2 regions of the Streptomyces solitudinis genome follow, and region 2 is predicted to be linked to the other one. Evidence: riboswitches for the same ligand, from Rfam matches in the RefSeq annotation. Region 2 holds a riboswitch; the other holds the start of a gene.
What was found. Region 2 has a riboswitch for cyclic di-AMP ahead of V1J52_RS16560 (M23 family metallopeptidase). Riboswitches for the same ligand answer to the same signal wherever they lie in the genome.
Positions count from the first base shown of each region.

Region 1: it holds a riboswitch for cyclic di-AMP, as region 2 does, so the genes downstream of both, V1J52_RS09640 (transglycosylase family protein) here and V1J52_RS16560 (M23 family metallopeptidase) in region 2, are expected to answer to the same signal.

Region 1 covers NZ_JAZDCW010000003.1:483,531-488,368, forward strand. The annotation lists gene V1J52_RS09635 (alkaline phosphatase PhoX) at 1-394, opposite strand, end outside; gene V1J52_RS09640 (transglycosylase family protein) at 628-2,025, opposite strand; cyclic di-AMP (ydaO/yuaA leader) riboswitch at 2,028-2,213, opposite strand; gene V1J52_RS09645 (nitrite reductase small subunit NirD) at 2,650-3,015, opposite strand; gene nirB (nitrite reductase large subunit NirB) at 3,012-4,838, opposite strand, start outside.
Region 2 covers NZ_JAZDCW010000006.1:21,303-26,140, reverse strand. The annotation lists gene V1J52_RS16575 (Sec-independent protein translocase family protein) at 119-409, shown strand; gene V1J52_RS16570 (DedA family protein) at 536-1,282, shown strand; gene V1J52_RS16565 (PP2C family protein-serine/threonine phosphatase) at 1,518-2,759, shown strand; cyclic di-AMP (ydaO/yuaA leader) riboswitch at 3,001-3,132, shown strand; gene V1J52_RS16560 (M23 family metallopeptidase) at 3,144-4,163, shown strand; gene V1J52_RS16555 (DNA cytosine methyltransferase) at 4,649-4,838, shown strand, end outside.

The DNA of each region.
Region 1 (4,838 bases), on a different contig from region 2:
CGCAGTTCTGCCGGGTGCCGGACAGGATGCGGTAGGCGCCGGTGACCGAGCCCGAGGAGTTGAAGCGGACCGCGCTCGCGCCTCCGCCGGGGTTGACCTCGGAGTTGGAGACGTAGATCCAGCCGCTCCCGGAGGGGAAGCAGGCCCCGCCGTCCGGTGCGCGGTGCCAGGTGTAGGACGTGCCGCCCACCTGCTGTCCGGAGCGGGCGATGATCCGGCTGGTGAAACCGGAGGGGAGCCGGATGCCGCGTGCGTCGGGGGAGCCGAGCGGACCGTAGGGGCTCGGGCCCGGCTGGGCGGGGGCGGCGTGGGTGGCGCCGTGCATCAGGGTGCCGCCGAAGGCTGCGGCCGAGCCGCTCACCACGGCTCCGCGCAGGAAGGTGCGACGTTCCACGGGTTACCTCACCGGAGTCGTCGAGGCTCCGGCGCCGGCGGCGCCGGAGTACAACGCGCAGGACGCTAGGGGCGTCACATGGCGTCAGTGGCACGGGCGCGGCAATACCGGCCCACGACGACGTGAACCGGCCGTGCCGGGAGGAGTCTCGGCACGGCCGGTCGGGGTGCGGTTCCCCGTGGCGGGCGCCCCCTGTGCGGGGGCACGCGCGCGGGGCGCGGTGGGGCGGAACGTCAGATGGAGACGCCCTTGCCCCGCAGGTAGGCCAGCGGGTCGATGTCCGAGCCGTAGCCGGAACCGGTGCGGACCTCGAAGTGCAGGTGCGGGCCGGTGCTGTTGCCGGTGGAGCCCACCAGGCCGATCTGCTGGCCGCCGCCCACGCTCTGGCCGGTCGAGACGGTGATGGAGGACAGGTGCGCGTACTGGGTGTAGCGGCCGTCCTCGTGCCGGATGACGATCTGGTTCCCGTAGGAACCGCCCCAGCCCGCGGAGACCACGGTGCCGGCGCCGACGGACTTCACCGGGGTGCCGGTCCCGGCGGAGAAGTCCACGCCGGTGTGGTAGCCGCTGGACCACGCCGAGCCGGAGGCCCGGTAGGCGGTGCTCGGGGCGGCGTCGACCGGGCGGACGAAGCCGGAGGCCGCGGGCGCGGGCTCGGCGGGCTTCTCGGCCTGCGGCTTCGGCTGCGGGGCCTTGGGTGCGGCGGCCTTGTCGGCCTTCTCCTCGGCCTTGGGCTTCCCGGCCTCGGGCTGGGCCTTCGGCTCGGCCTTCTTCTCGGTCTTCTTCTCGGCCTCGGGCGCGGGCTCGGGCTTGTCGGCCTTGGGCGCGGCCTTCGGCTGCGCGGCCTTGCTGGGCTTGTCGGCCTTGGGCGCGGCGGTGGCCCCGTCCGTGTCCAGGCTCAGCCGCTGGCCGGGGAAGATCAGGTCCGGGTCCTGGCCGACGACGTCGCGGTTGGCGGAGTAGACGGCCTGCCAGCCGCCGTCCACCTGCTTGACCGTGGCGATGCCGAAGAGGGTGTCGCCGCTGGTGACGGTGTAGTCCTGCCCGGCGTCCTTCTCGGCCTTCTCGGCCTTCTTCTCCGGCTTCTGGGCCGTGGCGGCCTTGCTGGGCTTGTCGGCCTTCGTCCCGGCGGCCTCCGGCTTCGGCCCGGCCTGCTCGGCCGGGGCCTTGCCGGCCTTCTCCGGCTTGTCGGCCTTCTCGGCGGCGGGCTTCCCGCCGGACTCACCGGCCGGGTCGATGGCCGGGGCGGCGGAGCCCTTGGCCAGTCCGGCGCGCGGACCGCACACCGGCCAGGCGCCGGGGCCCTGCATCTCCAGCAGCCGCTCGGCGGCGGCGATCTGCTGGTCCTTGGTGGCCAGGTCCGCCCGTGCGGCGTACTGGGTGCCGCCGGCGGCCTCCCAGCTGGACTGCTGGAACTGGAGGCCGCCGTAGAAGCCGTTGCCGGTGTTGATGGACCAGTTGCCGGAGCTCTCGCACTCGGCGACCTTGTCCCACACGGAGACGGGGGCGGCGTTCGCGGCACCCGCGGCGAGCGGGACGGTGACGCCTCCCGCAGTGACCACGAGGGAGACCCGGGCGACCTGACGGGATATCAGCGGTGTGCGCGGACGGCGGTGGCGACCACGAGACATAGGTGTGTCCTCTCCTACGCCTGCGAGGTGAGCTGTCGGATTCGGGCCGGAGCAGCCCGGCCACTTCCCGTAGCGCCGGAGCGCTGCGGGGCGTGGCTTCACCCCTAGCCGTACCGGTACGGATACACGGCACGGCGCTTACCTGGTTCCCCCGCTCCTGCCGCCTGGACTGCTGGCTGTTCCCCCAGCCGGGCGGCAGGATTCGGCGTCCCGGCGGTAGGGCCACGCATCCGATGCGTGGCGGAGGAACCGTAGGCACAAGCATTTGCAGGAGACAAGCAGCGGACCTGTGGACGTTCCTCCGATCCCTCCCGCACCGGCCGTCGCAGCCACGGTCCGCACCGGTGCCGATTCCGAGCGTAAGAGGACGGATCTTGTGGAATGTCCGAAAACCCCTGGTCAGGGGCGAATCTGACGGAGCGCGAACGACGGCGCCACCCGGTGCCATTGCACCGGGTGGCGCCCTTGTGAGTCCGGTCACCCGGAGGGGCGGCCCCGCCTTTACATCACCGCAAAGCAGACACCCGTCCGGATGATGGAATGTCAGGCTCCGCTTGTCGCCTGCCGTTGATGTCGGGCCTTCTGTCCGTTTGGTCGCTTATGCGGTGCCGCTCCGGGCCCCCGTCAGCGGGTGCGGGCCGGGTACACCGGCACGGTGACCGCGTCCTCGTCCAGGCAGCGCCCCGTGGCCAGGTCGAAGCGCTGCTTGAGCAGCGGCGATGCCACGAACGGGCGCCCCCGCGCGGAGCCCAGCAGCCCGCGCGAGAGGACGTAGGCACCGGTGAACGGGTCACGGTTGGCGATCACGTGCACGGTCCCCGCCCGGTCCAGGAAGACGGCGGCCTGCCCGCCGTCCGGCAGCAGCGCCGCCACGCCGCGGCCCGGGGTGAGGTCGGCCAGGTCGCACAGCCGCACCCAGCCCCGCCCGGCCCGGACCTCCACCCGGGTCAGGGTCCGCGCCGCGGTCGGGGCGTCCATCACGTCGGTCATCGGGTCTGCGCTCCTTCGAGGGTGCGGACGGGCAGGTCGGGGCCCGCCAGGATGTCCAGATCGGGCTTGAGCTGGTCCCGTTCGGGCACGAACCGCACCGACGGGTCGGGGGCGTCCGGGGCGTTGACGAACGACACGAAGCGGCGCAGCCGGTCCGGGTCGTCCAGCGTCTGGGCCCACTCGTCGCGGTACCCGGCCACGTGCCCGGCCATCATCGCCTCCAGTTCGGCGCAGATGCCCAGCGAGTCGTGCACCACCACGTCGCGCACGTGGGCCAGCCCGCCCTCGATGCGCTCCAGCCACACCGAGGTGCGTTCGAGTCGGTCGGCCGTGCGGATGTAGAACATCAGGAACCGGTCGATGAGCCGGACGAGTCCGGCGTCCGAGAGGTCCTGGGCGAGCAGGTCGGCGTGGCGCGGCGTGGCGCCGCCGTTGCCGCCGACGTACAGGTTCCAGCCACCGGCGGTGGCGATGACGCCGAAGTCCTTGCTCTGCGCCTCGGCGCACTCCCGCTGGCACCCGGAGACGGCCGACTTGAGCTTGTGCGGTGCGCGCAGCCCCCGGTAGCGCAGTTCCAGGTCGATGGCCATCCGCACCGAGTCCTGCACGCCGTAGCGGCACCACGTCTCCCCGACGCAGGACTTCACCGTGCGCAGCGCCTTGCCGTAGGCGTGGCCCGACTCGAACCCCGCGTCCACCAGCCGGGTCCAGATCATCGGGAGCTGGTCCACCCGGGCGCCGAACAGGTCGATGCGCTGCCCGCCGGTGATCTTCGTGTAGAGACCGAAGTCCCGGGCCACCTCGCCGATGACGATCAGCTTCTCCGGGGTGATCTCGCCCCCGGGCACCCGGGGCACCACCGAGTAGGAGCCGTTCTTCTGGAGGTTGGCGAGGAAGTGGTCGTTCGTGTCCTGGAGCGCGGCCTGCTCCCCGTCCAGTACGTAGCCGTCCGCGCCGATCACCGGGGCCAGGGAGGCGATGACCGAGGCCACGGCGGGCTTGCACACCTCGCAGCCCTCACCGCCGCGCGCCTCCGGCCGGCCGTGGCCGTCCAGCAGCTCCCGGAAGGAGGTCAGCCGCAGGGCGAGCACGATCTCGTACAGCTCCTGGCGGGTGTGGGCGAAGCAGCCGCACAGGCCGGGATCGACCTCGACGCCCTGGGCGGCCAGTTCGTCGTTCACGAGCTGCCCGAGCACCTTCACGCAGCTTCCGCACCCGGTACCGGCCTTGGTGCACTTCCTGACCTCCGGCACGGTGGTGCAGTGGTGCTCGGCGACCGCGCCGCGGATCGTGCCCTTGGTGACGTTGTGGCAACTGCACACCACCGCCTCGTCCGGCAGCGCCGCCGGACCGATCGCCGCGGGGGCGCCCGCCCCGGCGGGCAGCACCAGCGCCTCGGGGGCGACGGGCGGCACCGAGCCGGTCAGCGGGCGCAGCAGCCCGTACGCCTCCGCGTCCCCCACCAGGACGCCGCCCAGCAGCGTGCCGTCCCCGGCGACGACGAGTTTCTTGTAGACCCCGGAGCGGGAGTCGGCGTACACCACGTCGAGGCAGCCCTCGGCCGTGCCGTGCGCGTCCCCGAAGGAGGCCACGTCCACGCCGAGGAGCTTGAGCTTGGTGGAGGTGTCCGCGCCGGTGAAGCCGTCGCCGTCCGCCGCGGTGCCCGCGATGGCGGCGGCCGCCGTCTCGGCCATCTCGTAGCCGGGCGCCACCAGCCCGTACACCGTGCCGTCGGCGGCGCGGGCGCACTCACCGATCGCGTACACCGCCGGATCGCTGGTGCGGCAGTGCGCGTCCACGACGACGCCGCCGCGCTCCCCGAC
Region 2 (4,838 bases):
AGGAACAGCCGGGAAGGGCCCCGGGGACGGGGCGGGGAGCCCGGCCGCCGGGGGCTTGGGGCATAGTGGATGCCGATGCCCGCCGAAAGGCGCGGGCCCGCTGGGAAAGGGGGCGGCAGTGCTGGCCACCACACGGTCGTCGTCGCACCTGCTGCTGCTCGCCGTCGCGCCCCCGGCGCGCGGTCCGCAGAAGCCGCCCGTCCTCGCCCGCGGCCTCGGCCACTCCGCACGCGTCCGCAAGGCCGAGGGCCGGGCGACGCGGAACGACGCGGCCGTCCCGTCCGTTGCCCCCAAGACCCCCGCGTCCCCCGGAACCGCCACCGGGCCCGCCAAGGCCACCGCGCCGCCGGCCACCGTCGCCGCGACGGAGCCCGTCGGAGGGAAGGCCGAGCAGCGGCCCACCGCCTGACACCCGCCGCCGCGCAAGCACGGTACCGGCCGCCGGGAGGCCCGGGGCGGCGGCTGCCCCGCGCGTGCCGCCTCCCGCCCCCCGTACCCCGGCGCGTACGCGCGCTCTGACCGAGGAAACTGATCAGTGACTCCACTCGCGCTCGGACCGAGCTGGCTCGACCCCGACTACCTGATCGCCACGTTCGGCCTGCTGGGCATCCTCGCCATCGTCTTCGCGGAGTCCGGCCTGCTGATCGGGTTCTTCCTGCCCGGCGACTCCCTCCTGTTCACCACCGGCCTGCTCGTCGCCACCGACCAGTACCTGCACTACCCGCTGTGGCTCGTGTGCGTCCTGATCGTGATCGCCGCCGTGGCGGGCGACCAGGTCGGTTACCTGTTCGGGCGGAAGGTCGGCCCCGCGCTGTTCCGGCGGCCCGACTCCCGATTCTTCAAACAGGAGAACGTCGCCAAGGCGCACGAGTTCTTCGAGAAGCACGGCCCGAAGTCGCTCGTCCTCGCCCGCTTCGTGCCCATCGTGCGGACGTTCACCCCGATCATCGCGGGCGTCAGCAACATGACGTACCGCACGTTCGTCACCTACAACATCATCGGCGGCGTGCTGTGGGGCGCGGGCGTGACGCTGCTCGGCGCGCTGCTGGGCCAGATCGCCTTCGTCCGCGACAACATCGAGCCGATCCTGATCGGCATCGTGTTCCTGTCCGTCGTCCCCATCATCATCGAGTTCTGGCGGGCCCGGCGGGAGGGCAAGCGCAACGCGGCCCAGGAGGTCGTCGAGGCGCTGTCCGAGGCCGACGGCCCGGCCGCAGGCCGTCCGGCCGCCCCGGCGCCGTCGCCCGCGCCGCGCGGCCGCGGCCGCCACGCCCGCCGCTGACCGTCCGCGGTCGCCGTCAGGCGCACGGCCCGCCCCGTCCCACGGCGTCCGTCCCACGGCGGGGCGGGCCGGCGGCCGCCGCCCCAGCCCGCCGTCGCGCAGGCCCGGAGCCACCCGGCTCCGGGCCTGCGCGCGTCCCGCCCCCGCGCGGGCGGCTGCCGGGCGCGCGGGGGCCTTGCGCCGAATGGCCCGGCCCGGGTCGCCCGGTGCGCGGCAGGGCGGCCACAGTGGACGCGTGGGCAGGCGAGCACGGTGGCGGACGCGGGCGGCGCCCCGGGAGACGGCGGGCGCCCGCCCGCCGGGTGCGTCCGGTCCCGCGCGGGCGTCCGGTCCCGCGCACACGCCCGGCGGACGGGCGTCCGGCGGGCTGGAGGAGCCCGGCGCCGCCCGGCGGATCGCCCTGCTGCTGCCCCCCGCCCTGCTGGCCGCCGCCACCGTCTCGCAGTACGTCTATCCGGCCGACATCGTCTTCGGGGCCGCCTTCGCCGCCGCACCGCTGGTCGCGGCCCCGCTCTACTCCACCCGGGCCACGGCCCTCACCGGGCTGCTCGCCTCCGCGACGTTCATCTGGCTCGTCCACGTGCGCGAGAGCCTCGCCCTGTTCGAGGGGGTGCTCCGGGCGACCACCGTCGCCACCGTGGCCCTCCTGGCCGTGGGACTGAACCGTGTCGTGCGCCGGGGCGCGGCGCAACTGGCCTCCGCCCGCGACGTCGCCGAGGCCGCCCAGGTCGCGCTGCTGCCACCGCCCGAGCGGCGGCTCGGCCCGCTGGAGATCGCCGCCCGCTACCAGGCCGCCCACACCGAGGCCAGCATCGGCGGCGACCTCTACGCGGTGCAGGACACCCCGCACGGCGTACGGCTGCTCGTGGGTGACGTGCGCGGCAAGGGCCTGGACGCGGTCAGCGCCGTCGCCATCGTGCTCGGCGCCTTCCGCGAGGCCGCCGAACGGGAGCCCTCCCTGGAGGCGGTCGCCGTCCGGCTGGACCGTGCCCTGGAACGGGAGGGACGCCGCCGGGAGGGCACGCTCGACGAACGCGAGGGGTTCACCACCGCCGTGCTCGCCGAGGTGTCGGACGACGGTCGGCTCCGCCTGGTCAACCGGGGCCACCCGCCGCCGGTGCTGCTCACAGCGGACGGCGGCGTCCGCCTGCTGGAGCCGCCGTGCCCGGCGCTGCCGCTGGGGCTCGCCGACCTGCCCGCACGGGACGGTGAGGACGCCGTGGCGCACGAGACCGTCTTCCCGCACGACGCCACGCTGCTCATCCACACCGACGGGCTCACGGAGGCCCGCGATCCGCGCGGCGTCTTCTACGACCTGCCCCGGCGGCTCCGGGTAGGCGGCTGGTCGGGTTCCGGCCCGGAGAAGCTGCTGGACGCGCTGCTGGCGGACCTGGCCGCCTACACGGAGGACGGGCCGACCGACGACCTGGCCCTGCTAGCCGTCACCTTCCGTGACGACGCGGAACGCCTCAGATGACAACTTGGCCACGATCTGGCCCGGAAGGGCAACCCTTTCCTCGGGCCGAATGCCCGGGTTCGTCCTCGCGTGCGGCGAACATCCTGGTGGCGGCGGGGTCTTGTTCCCGTCAGGGCTTGGAATATGAGCCCGTCGTCTATTAACGTTCGATAACGCAGCGCGGTCGTCACCGCCGCCACCATGGCGGCACCGTGCGCCTTGGCCGAATCCTGACGGTGCGTCAACGGGCAAACACAGCTGCACCACAACTGCACCAACGCACCGAAGGAACCGGGGAACCACTTCCTTGGGGTGAATCGGGCCTCCGGGCCCGTAGGAGACCTTCCTGCTCCGAACCCGTCAGCTAACCCGGTAGGCGAGAAGGAAGGAAAGGAGAACGCCTCCGTGGCGTCGAGCAGGTCTGCCCCCGAGGTTCCGCACGCCCAGTACGAGGTCTACGGGCCGTCCGCCGGGGACACGTGGAACGAGTGGAACCCCACCGAAGAGACCGTGCGCCCCGTGCGCGGACGCCACCGCGTGGCCAAGCAGCGCTCCGGCATGGCACGCAGCGGCGCCGTCCTCGGCGTCGGCATGGTCGCCGCGATCGGCGCGGGTGGCATGGCCACCGCGCAGGCCAAGACGAAGGCCCCGCTGTCCGTGCCGGACCTGGCCACCCTCGCCGGGGACATACCCGTCGCCGAGGCCCTGCTCGGTGAGGCCGCCGAGGCCGCCCCCGAGCCCGTCGCCGCGCCGCTCACCCAGGCCGCGCTGACCGCCGAGGACACCGCCGCCGGGCAGACCGACGCCGGTGAGGCGCTGCGCGCCCGCATCCTCCAGCAGGCCGACCACCAGCAGTCCGCCGCCGAGCGCGAGGTGCGCGAGGCCGCGGAGGCCGCCGCCGCGTCCGAGGCCGCCGACGCCGCCGCCGAAACGGCCGAGGCCGAGCGGAAGGCGGAGGAGGAGCGCCAGCGCAAGCTGGAGGAGGAGCGCCAGCGCAAGGCGGAGGAGGAGCGGCTGCGCAAGCTCGCCGCCAGCTACACCCTCCCGCTCAGCGGCTACCAGCTGACGTCCAGCTTCGGCGACTCCGGTGCGATGTGGGCCAGCAACCACACCGGCCAGGACTTCGCCGCGCCCACCGGCACCCCGCTGAAGGCCGTCCACACCGGCACCATCAAGGAGGCGGGCTGGGCCGGCTCCTACGGCTACCGCATCGTGCTGGAGCTGGCGGACGGCACCGAGGTCTGGTACTGCCACCTGTCCTCGATGACGCGCACCAGCGGCCAGGTCACCACCGGCGACGTCATCGGACGCGTCGGCTCCACCGGCAACTCCTCCGGGCCGCACCTCCACATGGAGGTCCGCCCCGGCGGCGGCGACCCGGTCGACCCGCTCACCTGGCTGCGGTCCAAGGGCCAGAACATCTGACGCCGACCGGCCGGGGACGCTGCCCGGCCGGTCACCGACCCCGGCGGCCCTGGTGACCCACCCCCCGACACCAGGGCCGTCGGCCTGCCCGCCCCCGCCCCGCGCTCACGCCACCACCCGACGCCCCGCCCCCACCCGGAACGCGCCCCACCTCGGACGCCCGCCGCGCCGGGAGACGTGAGACGAGGAGCCGACCGCCGGCAGCCGTGGAGTCCGCGCGGCGCCCCGGTCTTCCCCGCCCCCGGCCCCGGGCACGCCTTCTCGCCGAGTAGCCTCACAGGTGGACAGCGCCGCGGTCACTGACCGCGTTCCGAGGGCGGCCGACGCACTCGGGAGAGACTTCCGTGCTAAGCCACAGGGGGCTGAAAGCGCTGCATGAGGCGACGGTGGACACGAGGGACCACAGCAGTGTCAGTGGCCGGTGTCACCCTCTGTAACTGTGGACGTAGACCGGCGTCCGCTGGCAAAACCCGCAAGGAGGGTGCATGAGCAGCACGGACTCAACGCTGACCTCAGTGGAGATCTGTGCCGGTGCCGGAGGGCAGGCCGTAGGGCTGCACCAGGCAGGATTCCAGCACCTCGCACTGATCGAGATCGACGGCAGCGCGTGTGACACGCTGAGGCTCAACGTGACCGAGGAAGCCGGCTGGGGGGACTGCGAGATCCTCCAGGAGG